3 regions of the Agrobacterium sp. 22-226-1 genome follow, and region 2 is predicted to be linked to each of the others. Evidence: predicted binding sites of a transcription regulator. Region 2 holds the regulator's gene; each other region holds the start of a gene.
The links. The regulator LexA, encoded in region 2, represses DNA repair genes until DNA is damaged. The targets are predictions, from matches to a motif close to TGTTCNNNNTGTGTTCNG.
Positions count from the first base shown of each region.

Region 1: ACQZ5K_RS11240 (helicase-related protein) is a predicted target of LexA. The motif match lies at 1,712-1,729, and genes of this name have one in related genera.
Region 3: uvrA (excinuclease ABC subunit UvrA) is a predicted target of LexA. The motif match lies at 2,402-2,419, and genes of this name have one in related genera.

Region 1 covers NZ_JBNWCP010000005.1:233,638-237,729, reverse strand. The annotation lists gene tesB (acyl-CoA thioesterase II) at 1-198, opposite strand, end outside; gene ACQZ5K_RS11245 (ubiquinone biosynthesis hydroxylase) at 174-1,499, shown strand; gene ACQZ5K_RS11240 (helicase-related protein) at 1,957-4,092, shown strand, end outside.
Region 2 covers NZ_JBNWCP010000003.1:145,279-149,370, forward strand. The annotation lists gene ACQZ5K_RS06445 (ComEC/Rec2 family competence protein) at 1-1,080, shown strand, start outside; gene ACQZ5K_RS06450 (glutathione S-transferase family protein) at 1,101-1,778, opposite strand; gene lexA (transcriptional repressor LexA) at 2,052-2,774, opposite strand; gene ACQZ5K_RS06460 (TRAP transporter large permease subunit) at 3,022-4,092, opposite strand, start outside.
Region 3 covers NZ_JBNWCP010000003.1:255,700-259,791, forward strand. The annotation lists gene ACQZ5K_RS07020 (MarC family protein) at 1-80, shown strand, start outside; gene ACQZ5K_RS07025 (HPP family protein) at 213-1,361, shown strand; gene ACQZ5K_RS07030 (hypothetical protein) at 1,418-1,672, opposite strand; gene ACQZ5K_RS07035 (single-stranded DNA-binding protein) at 1,712-2,287, opposite strand; gene uvrA (excinuclease ABC subunit UvrA) at 2,552-4,092, shown strand, end outside.

The DNA.
Region 1 (4,092 bases), on a different contig from region 2:
CAGCGAATGCACGAAACGGTCGTTATCCACGGTCCTCTGCGCGGCGATCAGGGCCTGCGCGATGACCTGGCCGCCGAAAACCCGCTGCCAGCCGATCTGCGGGCTTTCGCCCCGGAACAGGTTCTCTTCCAGCTTCTCAAGATCGAGTGTGGCGATGAGATTGGCCATCGGGTCTGACGTTTGCGAGGGATGCGACATTTTTTCGGCCTGCTCCGGCTGTAGGAAGACGTCACATGGTCTATAGTGCGCCGATGATGCGTGCACAAGATTTGAGGAGAAGCGCGATGCTGGACGTAGTGGTGGCAGGCGGCGGATATGTCGGTCTTTCCGTTGCTGTCGCAATCAAGCAGGCAGCCCGGCATCTTGATGTGCAGGTGGTTGAGGCCTCTCCCGAGGATGTCTGGGCGAAGGACGTTCGCGCTTCCGCCATCATCGCGGCAGCCACCCGGATGCTCGATGTTTTCGGCATATGGAACGAGATCGAACCGGAAGCCCAGCCGATACACAAGATGATCGTCACCGATTCGAAGACCGCCGATCCGGTGCGTCCCGTGTTCCTGACTTTCGACGGCGCCGTGGAAGAAGGCAGGCCGTTTGCCCATATGGTTCCGAACGTCGCTCTGGTGGGCGCATTGCGAGGTCTGTGCGAGCGCCTTGGCATAAAAATCCGTCACGGTCTCAGTGTTTCCGATTTTACCGCGGGTCCCCAGTCGACGGCCATTCGCCTCTCCGACGGGTCGACGCTCGAAGCGCGATTGCTGATTGCCTGTGACGGCGTTCGCTCCGCGCTCAGGAACATGGCCGGTATCAAGACCGTGCACTGGGCTTACGATCAGTCCGGAATCGTGACGACCGTTGAGCATGAGCGGCCGCATGAGGGCTGCGCCGAAGAGCATTTCCTGCCATCCGGCCCCTTCGCCATCCTGCCGCTTAAGGGAAACCGCTCTTCGCTCGTCTGGACCGAACGCACGGCCGATGCCGACAGGCTGGTGGCTTCCGACGATCTGGTGTTCGAGGAAGAACTGGAGCGCCGGTTCGGTCACAAGCTCGGTCCTCTTCGTCCGGTCGGTCCCCGCCGCGCCTTCCCATTGGGTCTGACGCTGGCGCGCTCTTTCGTTGCACCGCGTTTCGCGCTTGCGGGCGATGCGGCGCACGGCATTCACCCGATTTCCGGGCAGGGCCTCAATCTTGGCTTCAAGGACGTGGCGGCTCTCGCCGAAACCGTGGTCGAGGCCGACCGTCTCGGCCTCGATATCGGCTCACTCAACGTTCTGGAGCGTTACCAGTCCTGGCGGCGTTTCGACACGTTGCGGATGGGCGTGACGACGGATGTGCTGAACCGGCTTTTCTCCAACGATATTGCACCCATCCGTATCATGCGTGATTTCGGTCTCGGCGTCGTGGATCGTTTGCCGGGTCTCAAATCCTATTTCATCGGTCAGGCCGCCGGCACGACGGATGCGAATGCGCCGCGTCTGCTTGCCGGCGAGGCGCTCTGATCCGACCCTACCTGCATGTTTCTGATCGGCTTTTCCGGGATTGCCGCTTGACAGCCGATTCCGGGATTTTCTGCCCGGCGGCTTTACCGTAAAGCCGAATCCGGCCAAGGACTTATCCGGATTCATAATCTGGTATGGTCTGCGCCCTAGGCACCCAGATATTGCGGAGAACAAAAGCTGAATCCCATCGAGTCAGCGATTCGTATTCGATTCGTTCGCAGACTGTTCCGCAGCCGAATCGATTTCATTTTCGCCGGATTCTTTTTGTTTGCTCAACTAGCTGAATCTGAACGGAAAATTCCGTCGACAGGTCGCCCTGCGCCACTTTGCGGGTGAGGCCTATTGCCTTTGTCTGCGGGCGTTGCCATGTGTGGTGCGTGCGACCCGCATCGGTAATGGCGGGCGCACGGCAAGCAGATGAAGTCGATTCGCGGATGCTACGTTGAATTTTCGCCCCATGATCCTGAGCGGCCGCGGTGTCACGGCCGTTCTCGGCCCCACCAATACCGGCAAGACCCATTACGCGATCGAGCGGATGGTCGCGCATGGCAGCGGTGTCATTGGCCTGCCGCTGCGTCTTCTGGCGCGGGAGGTCTATACCCGCCTCGTTGAAAAGGTGGGTGCGCCGAATGTGGCGCTGATTACTGGCGAAGAAAAAATCGCACCGCCCAAAGCCAAATATTCCGTCTGCACGGTGGAAGCCATGCCGCGCGAGACGACGGCCGCCTTCGTCGCGATCGACGAGGTGCAGCTGGCGGGCGATCTTGAACGCGGGCATATCTTCACCGACCGGGTGCTGCATCTGCGCGGGCGGGAGGAAACGCTGCTGCTCGGCGCGGGCACGATGCGCCCTATCCTCGAGAAGCTGCTGCCGGGAATTACCGTTGTGGAACGCCCGCGTCTGTCGCAGCTTTTTTATGCGGGTCAGAAGAAGATCACCCGCCTGCCGCAACGCACGGCGATCGTCGCCTTTTCCGCTGATGAGGTCTATGCCATCGCCGAGCTGGTGCGCCGCCAGCGCGGTGGTGCTGCCGTGGTGCTGGGCGCGCTTTCGCCGCGCACGCGCAATGCGCAGGTGGGGCTCTACCAATCCGGCGATGTCGAATATCTGGTGGCGACGGACGCCATCGGCATGGGTCTCAACCTCGATGTCGACCATGTCGCCTTCGCGCAGGACCGCAAATTCGACGGCTATCAGTTCCGCAATCTCAATCCCGGCGAGATCGGCCAGATCGCCGGCCGCGCCGGCCGCCATCTTCGCGATGGCACATTCGGCGTGACGGGGCGTGTCGATCCGTTCGATGACGAGCTGGTGGAGCGGATCGAAACCCATCAGTTCGATGCGGTTAAGGTTCTGCAGTGGCGGACGAAAAATTTCGATTTTTCCTCCATCGCCAATCTGCGCCTGAGCCTCGATGCCGCGCCGGCGATCCAGGGACTTTCGCGCGCCCTGCCGGCAATCGACCAGCAGGCGCTGGAATATCTGTCGCGTTATCCCGAGATCATCGATGTGACGACGAGCGATGCGCGGGTGGAAAAACTCTGGGAGGCGTGCGCTCTTCCAGACTATCGCCGCATTGCTCCTGCCCAGCATGCGGACCTGATCTCCACGCTCTATTTCGACCTCGTCAAACGCGGGGCGGTGAACGAGGATTTCATGGCCGAGCAGGTGCGTCGCGCCGACCGGACGGATGGAGAGATCGATACCTTGTCTGCGAGGATTGCGCAGATCAGAACATGGACTTATGTATCGAACCGCCCAGGATGGCTTGCCGATCCGACACACTGGCAAGAAAAGACTCGGGAAATCGAGGATCGATTGTCCGATGCGCTACATGAAAGGTTGACGAAACGCTTTGTTGATCGCAGGACATCTGTGCTCATGAGGCGCCTGAGAGAGAATGCGATGCTTGAAGCTGAAATCAGTGTAAATGGTGATGTCTTCGTAGAAGGTCATCACGTCGGCCAGTTGGCCGGGTTCCGGTTCACGCCGGTGCCGGGAATGGAAGGGCCGGATCAGAAGGCCGTGCAGGCTGCGGCGCAGAAGGCGCTTGCGCTCGAATTCGAGGCGCGTGCCGCGCGTCTGCATGCCAGTGGAAATGGCGATCTCGCTTTGAGCTCCGATGGTCTGGTTCGCTGGTTGGGCGAACCGGTTGCCCGCCTTTCGGCCGGCGACAACATCATGAAGCCGCGGGTGATCCTGCTTGCCGACGAGCAGCTGAACGGCAATGCCCGTGATCACGCGCTGGCGCGCGTCGAGCGTTTCGTCAATCATCAGATTGCGACCGTGCTGAAGCCGCTGGACGATATTTCCCGTGCCGAAGACCTTCAGGGTCTGGCGAAGGGTCTGGCGTTCCAGCTCGTGGAAAATCTTGGCGTGCTGTTCCGCCGCGACGTTGCCGAAGACGTGAAGTCTCTCGATCAGGATGCGCGCGCCTCCATGCGCCGTTACGGCGTACGTTTTGGCGCCTATCACGTTTTCCTGCCTGCGCTTCTCAAGCCCGCCCCGGCGGAGCTTGTGACGCTGCTCTGGGCTTTGAAGAATGACGGTCTCGGCAAGCCTGGTTACGGCGACCTCATTCCGGTGCTGGCC
Region 2 (4,092 bases):
CAAACGGCGGGCGCCATCGTTGGCGGTGTCATCACGACGTCGCTGATCGGCGGTCTTTCGACGGCAATCTATTCGGTCGAGCATTTTCAGCGTGTCACCACCTATGGACTTTTCGCCAATCTGGCCGCCATGCCGCTGATGTCGCTGATTGTCATGCCTTTCGGCCTCGTCGCCATGCTGTTGATGCCTTTCGGGCTCGACGCTCCATTTCTGAAGGTCATGGGTTACGGCATGGCCCTCGTCATCGAGGTTGCACAGGAAGTGGCGTCCTGGGGCGGAAGCGCTGCGACGGGCCGGCCTCACGGGTGGTTTCTGGGACTTGCCTCGGCTGGTTTTCTGCTGCTGACATTGCTGCGCAGCCGGCTTGCGCTTCTGGGCATGCCGCTTCTGCTCCTCGCCTTCGGCCTGTCATCCGCCATGGCCTATCGCGATCTGCCCGACCTGCTTGTTCATGAGGATGGCGAGCTGGTGGCGCTGCTGGAGGACGGCAAAGCCTACACGACGAAGGCTCAGCCGCAGGGTTTCGTTTATGGCCAATGGCAAAGGGCGCTGCTTTTACCGGAACAGCCTGTGCCGCCGGTCTTTCTAAAGACCGAGGCCACGGCAAACACCGTGGCTTTGGCCCCGAAGGCGAAGCTTGATCCGCAAGAGATGAGCGCGGTTGCACGGCAGATGACGGCGGCCCTGAGAGACGCCGAGCCCGGTGTTTTCACCTGCAGCAAAGGCACATGGTGCGTTGCGCGCGCGGGAAGCGGCGAATGGATCATCGTTCTGGAAGATGGCCGCTTTGCCGGAAAGGCTTGCGATATCGCCGATATCGTTATCGTCTCCCGCAGAACGTCCTTCTCGCAATGCCGCTCGGGCGCACTTCTGCTGAACCGCGATATCCTGCGGCGGATCGGTTCGCTGGAAATGGACTTCGCCGGCAGCGATCAGGCAGGGGTAGTCGGCAGGCTGCGCGCCGCAATCGCCGGCATGGACAGGCCCTGGAGCGAACATCGCTATTACGACTGGAAAAGCGGCCGGTTCGATCGCGACGTGCCCGATGCCGTCATGCGGTTGCTGGCGGCATCGCAATAGAGCGCCGCCAGCATGGGTCGTCAGGCCTTGATGCGCAGATCCGCGGTCAATTCGCCGATCCCGCTAATTTCCTCTTCATGCGCCACATCGCGCCAGACTTCCTTCAGCCCGGCCTCGTACCATTCGCGCATGGCGGGAAGGGCGAGCAGCCGGTCGCAATAGGCTTTCGCTGCGGGGGAAAGTTCCGCGCCATAAGTCTGGAAACGAAATGCCACCGGGCAGAAGAAGGCATCGACCGCCGTGAATTTCTGGCCGGCAAGAAAGGGCCCGCCGAATTTCGCGAGTCCTTCGCTCCACAGCGTATCGATGCGCTTTATATCGGCCGCAAGCCCGGTATCGCCACCCTTCGGTTTTACGCGAATGCCGACCGACATGGGGTAGAGATTGCGCAGCGAGGAAAAGCCCGCATGCATTTCGCTCGCCGCCGACCGTGACCAGGCCCTTGCCTGCTTGTCGCTCGCCCAGACGCCCTGATGTCTTTCCGCCAGATATTCGGCGATCGACAGCGTTTCCCAAATTGTCACGCCCTCATCGACAAGGCAGGGCACCTTGCCGGTCGGCGAGAAGGTGGAGAAGGAAACGCCTTCGCCGAAGGGAACGAGTTTTTCATCGAAGGCGATGCCGAGCGTGCGCATCAACACCCACGGCCGCAGCGACCATGAGGAATAGTTCTTGTTGGCGATATAAAGATCATACATGACGTGTTTCCCCGATATGACGCGCATTTCTATACCGGCGGATGGCCCTTGGAATATTGCAAATAATCCATGGCTCCCATAAGCCGCGTTGATGAATGGCAAGGTGAGGGCAGGGAGAAGGAGGCATATCTACGTCACCGCCCGGAGATGAGGGCGAAAAACCCCCTCTCTTTACTTCCGCAGAGCCGCTCTGTTCCAGAGAACAAGCCAAGATGCCTCAAAGGGAGCGCCATCGTCTCGATGACGCCCTTAGCGAAAAAAGCGGGCTGCCAATTAATGGTAGCGCCGGATCAGCCCAACCAGCTTGCCCTGGATTTTCACCCGATCCGGCCCGAAAATACGGGTCTCATAGGCGGGGTTGGCGGCTTCCAGTGCGATGGAGGCTCCCTTGCGACGGAAACGCTTCAGGGTCGCTTCTTCATCATCCACCAGTGCTACGACGATATCGCCAGGATTGGCCGTGTTGCCGTTGCGGATGATGACGGTATCGCCATCAAAAATGCCGGCTTCGATCATCGAGTCGCCCTTGACCTCAAGAGCGTAATGTTCGCCCGAGCCGAGCATGTCGACCGGCACGGCCACATCATGGGTGTTGTTCTGGATGGCGGAAATCGGCACACCGGCGGCGATACGGCCCATGACCGGCACGGTGACGGCGCCACCGAGATCATTGGCCGGCGCCTTGGGGGCAGGGGCCGGCTCCGGCGTCTTTGGCTTGCCGAGGCTGCCTTCGATGACGCTCGGCGAGAAGCCGCGCTGCGGCCTTGCACCCGGAGCATAGGCCTCAGGCAATTTGATCACTTCCAGCGCCCGCGCCCTGTTAGGTAGCCGGCGAATAAAGCCGCGCTCCTCGAGTGCGGTGATCAGCCGGTGGATGCCGGATTTGGATGCAAGATCGAGAGCGTCCTTCATTTCATCGAAGGAGGGCGGCACGCCGGACTCTTTCATTCTTTCATGAATGAAGAGAAGCAATTCCTGCTGTTTGCGCGTGAGCATGAGGAAAACACCCTTGAGAATCGTCGTTGAAGTCGCGAAACAAATACAGAACGAACACTATATGTTCCATATGTGTTCCGCAATCCCCTAAAATTTCGTGAAGGGTGCATCGCAGATCGTGATTTGATCGTCGAAACCATGAACAAAGCAGATTTAACGACGTAGGCGGCACGTCTTGAATACTAAAACCACCGACCGTGGAGACCGACCGGTGGTTTCTGGCTGCCGATTTGCTACGGGCCGAACGTCAGTAGATCGTGAGCGCAGGAATGAAGCTGACTGCGATGAGAAGCAGCATCGCCATGGTGAAGAACGGCCACAATTCCCTCGTCGTCGCGCCGAGCGGCGCTCTGGCTATGGAGGACGAGATGAAGAGCGTGGTGCCGATCGGTGGCGTATAGAGCCCGATACCGAGATTGATCACCATCATCATGCCGAGCTGCACCCGGTCGAGCCCGATCATATCCGCAAGCGGCACGAAGATCGGTCCGAGCAGCAGGATCGACGGCGGCAGATCGAGCGGCATGCCGATGATCAGCATCAGGACGTTCATCATCAGAATGATCAGGATCGGGTTGGAGATATTCTCCGCCACCCAGGTGGCGAAATGCTGGGGCGCCTGATCGAAGGTGAGCACCCAGCCCACCGCCGCACTGCCCATGATGACCAGCATGACGACGCCGGTTGCAGAGCCTGCCTCGACGAAATTGTCGCAGAAACGCTTCCACGTCAGATCGCGATAAAAGAAGATGCTGAGCACGAGCGAATAGACGACGGAAAGAACGGCCACTTCGGTCGGCGTTGCAAAGCCGAAGCGCAGGCCGAGGATGATCAGGATCGGCAGGAGGATCGCCGGCAGGCTGCGGAATGCAAGTAGCGCCAGATCGCGCTTGCGGATGCTTTCGTCACGCACCGCATAGCCCCGCCGCACGGCAATGGCCCAGCAGACGAAGATGAAACCGACCGCCATGAGCAGGCCCGGCAGAATGCCGGCGATGAACAGATTGGCGATGCTGACGCCGCTGACCAGCGAATAGAGGATCATCGGGATCGACGGCGGAATGAGCACATCGATGACGGCCGAGGTGGCATTGTTGGCCGCACAGAGGGGAGCGGGGTAGCCCTGGCGCTTTTGCCATGGAATGAGCACCGAGCCGAGTGCGCTCGCATTGGCGACCGCCGAGCCGGAAACGCCGCCGAACACGACCGAGGAAATGACGGTGGTGGAAAGCGGGCCGCCGCGCCAGCGCTGCATGGCCTTGGAGGCCAGCTCCAGAAGCTGGGTTCCAAGTTTGCCGCCGAGCATCAGCGTGCCCGC
Region 3 (4,092 bases), 110 kb from region 2:
CCCGACTGCTCGGCGTGCTGCTTGCCGCCCTTTCCGTGCAATTCGTGGTCGACGGCATAAAATCGGCCTTCGCTTTTTGAAAAGCCGCCCCTAGGCGGTGCCCGCGCAATAAATTCCCGCCAACCGCTAAAACGCCGGAAAATCCTCCCTTTAAATCCGACCGCAGCTTCGGCTAAAAGACGCATGTTTTTTCGGATTCGAAAGTTATCTCCATGCGTTCCACGCTGCGTCGCCTCATCCCGGATGCCGCACCCGTCAGCAACAGGGAAAGGCTGCGCTCGGCAACCGGCGCCTTTGTCGGCATTCTGCTGACCGGCCTTCTGGGAAGTCTCGCTCTCAGTTTCGATCCCACCCTGCCCACCATGATCGCGCCGATGGGCGCTTCGGCCGTGCTTCTGTTCGCCGTGCCCTCCAGCCCGCTGGCGCAGCCCTGGTCGATCCTCTGCGGCAACCTCGTTTCGGCCTTCGTGGGCGTAACAGTCGCGCTGCTGATACCGGATCTATTCCTTGCCAGCGCGCTCGCCATCAGCCTCGCCATTGCCGCAATGATGGCTTTGCGCTGCCTGCACCCGCCAAGCGGAGCGGTGGCGCTCACCGCCGTTCTCGGCGGCCCAGCCGTGCACAGCCTCGGTTATGGTTTCCTGCTCTGGCCCGTCGCCGGAAATTCGCTGATCCTTCTTGCCCTGGCCCTCGCGTATAACAATGCCACCGGCCGCGCCTACCCACACGGCCTGAAGCTCGGCAAGGCCGCCCATGGCACCACCGATCCGACCCCCATCCAGAAAATCGGCTTTTCCTCCAACGACCTCGACGAGGTGCTGAAGGAATATGACCAGGTCCTCGATATCGACCGCGACGAGCTCGAAACCATTTTACGCAAGACCGAACTGCGCTCCTGGCGTCGCCGTGCGCTGCATCTCGATTGCGCCAGCGTCATGTCGCGCGATGTCGTCGGTGTTGCGCCTGATGACAGTCTGCGCCATGCCCATGCGCTGATGCACAGCCACCATTTCAAGGCATTGCCGGTCACCAACGATAAGGCGGAGATCGTCGGCATCGTCACCCAGACGGATTTTCTGGAAAAGGCGAGTTGGAGAAACGGCCGTCCCTCCATCGGTTTCCTGCAGCGGCTGCGCCTCATCCTCTCCGGCGCAAGCGCCCCCAACGATACCGTCAAGGACATCATGACATCGCCGGTCAGAACCGTACGGCCGGAAACGGCAATCGAGGAAGCCATCATCCGCTTTGCCGAAGAAGGACTGCACTACCTGCCGGTGATCGACGCCAGAGGCAAGATGGTGGGCATCGTGTCGCAATCCGATGTCATGGTCGCGATGCTGGCGGACAAGGTCGCGGCATAGTCTGCCGCGACGCCGAAATAGCTTCTCCCCTATCGGAGAGCCGGCAAAGCCGGATGTTAGCGCCTCGCCTTCAGGAGACGCTGCCATAACGTGCCGCCAAAGAACCGGCCGAGCACGACAAAATATGCGATGATAAGCGCAAAGGCGATAAAGGCAGGCACACCGTTCAAGGCAAAACCCTGTGGTGTGTGCCCGCCTGCAACCGCCGCCACGAGAAATCCGGCGGCGAAAAACGCCGTCCAGAAATCGAGGAAGAAGGCAAGAACGATGCGCCAGGTCGCCGGCTGTTTCGGTGCGGGCGCATCACTCATGCCTGTCTCCCGTTACGCTTTCCCGAATTCGCCATCCGCTCAGAACGGAATATCGTCATCCATATCGTTGGAGAAGCCGCCGGAAGGCTGGCCGCCGCCACGGGAAGAGCCGCCGCGCGACGAGGACTGCTGGTCGTAACCGCCGCCATAGCTGGAGCCGCCGCCGCTGCCATAATCATTGCCGCCGCCGAAATCGCCGCCGCTACGGCCACCGCCCTCACCGCGACCATCGAGCATCGTCAGCGTGGAGTTGAAGCCCTGCAGCACGATTTCAGTGGAATAACGGTCGTTGCCGGTCTGGTCCTGCCATTTGCGCGTCTGCAGCTGGCCTTCAATATAGAGCTTGGCGCCCTTCTTGACATATTGCTCGACGACCTTGCACAGGCCTTCGTTGAAGACGACGACGGTGTGCCATTCGGTCTTTTCCTTGCGCTCGCCGCTGTTGCGGTCCCGCCAGGTCTCAGAGGTGGCGATACGCAGGTTGGCGATGGGGCGTCCATCCTGCGTCCGGCGGATTTCGGGATCTGCACCCACGTTCCCGATCAGAATTACCTTGTTTACGCTACCAGCCATCTCGTCATCCTGTCCGCCAGCCTTCATGACCGGCAATTGCATTTCAAAAAATTCGCCACACAATAGCTGCCGCTGCCGGCAAAGGGCACCGCAAGCAGGGAACTATCCACAAAGAATAATCTTAAGCTTTGAGAGCCGACATTCGCGCTTGCAATTCGTTCCTTTTTTGTTCTATTGAATCGCAGATTTCGAGTCAAGCATTCCGAAAAGCTGCGACCGATAGGAAATAGACCTCGACACCTCCGGCTGCGTCACTACATAAGGACGCGCTGCCATCAAGTGTGTTATTTTTGTCCGAGCCTTGTCATGAGTGAACTGAAGACGATTTCCATCCGCGGCGCCCGCGAGCACAACCTCAAGGGCATCGATCTGGACCTGCCGCGCAACAAGCTGATCGTCATGACCGGCCTTTCCGGTTCGGGCAAGTCCTCGCTTGCCTTCGATACGATCTATGCCGAGGGCCAGCGCCGTTATGTCGAAAGCCTCTCGGCCTATGCGCGCCAGTTCCTGGAAATGATGCAGAAGCCGGATGTCGACCAGATCGACGGCCTGTCGCCGGCAATCTCCATCGAACAGAAGACCACATCGCGCAATCCGCGTTCCACGGTCGGCACGGTCACCGAAATCTACGACTATATGCGCCTGCTGTTCGCGCGTGTCGGCGTGCCCTATTCGCCGGCCACGGGCCTGCCGATCGAAAGCCAGACGGTGAGCCAGATGGTCGACCGCATCCTCGCTTTCGAGGAAGGCACACGTCTTTATATTCTCGCGCCGATGGTGCGCGGCCGCAAAGGCGAATATAAAAAGGAACTCGCCGATCTGATGAAGAAGGGCTTCCAGCGCGTCAAGGTGGATGGCCAGTTCTACGAAATCGCCGACGTGCCCGCCCTCGACAAGAAATACAAGCACGATATCGACGTGGTGGTCGACCGTGCGGTGGTGCGCCCGGATATGGCCGCGCGCCTTGCCGACAGTCTCGAGACCTGCCTCAAGCTTGCCGACGGGTTGGCGGTCGCGGAATTCGCCGACAAGCCCCTGCCGCCGGAAGAAACCGCCGCCGGCGGTTCCGCAAACAAGTCGCTTAATGAAACCCATGAGCGTGTGCTGTTTTCGGAAAAATTCGCCTGCCCCGTTTCCGGCTTCACCATTCCGGAAATCGAGCCACGGCTGTTCTCCTTCAACAACCCCTTCGGCGCTTGCCCCAGCTGCGATGGCCTTGGCTCGCAGCAGAAGGTGGATGAAAACCTGATCGTACCGGAGCCAGCCCGCACCCTGCGCGACGGCGCCATTGCTCCCTGGGCAAAGTCTTCCTCGCCCTATTACAACCAGACGCTGGAAGCACTCGGCAAAGCTTTCGGTTTCAAGCTTTCAAGCAAATGGTCCGATCTTTCGAAGGAGGCGCAGCACGCCATCCTTCAGGGCACGGATGACAAGATCGAGTTCAACTATCAGGACGGCGCCCGCTCCTACAAGACGGTGAAGAACTTCGAAGGCATTGTGCCCAATCTGGAGCGTCGCTGGAAAGAGACCGACAGTGCCTGGGCGCGCGAGGAAATCGAGCGTTACATGTCGGCAGCCCCCTGCCCGGCCTGCGCTGGTTATCGCCTGAAGCCGGAAGCGCTCGCCGTCAAGATCAACAAGCTGCATATCGGTGAAGTCACCGAAATGTCGATCCGCACCGCGCGTGACTGGTTCGAGGTGCTGCCGGAAAGCCTAAACGCCAAGCAGAACGAAATCGCTGTCCGTATCCTCAAGGAAATCCGCGAAAGGCTGCGCTTCCTCAACGATGTCGGGCTGGATTATCTCAGCTTGTCGCGCAATTCCGGCACGCTTTCCGGCGGTGAAAG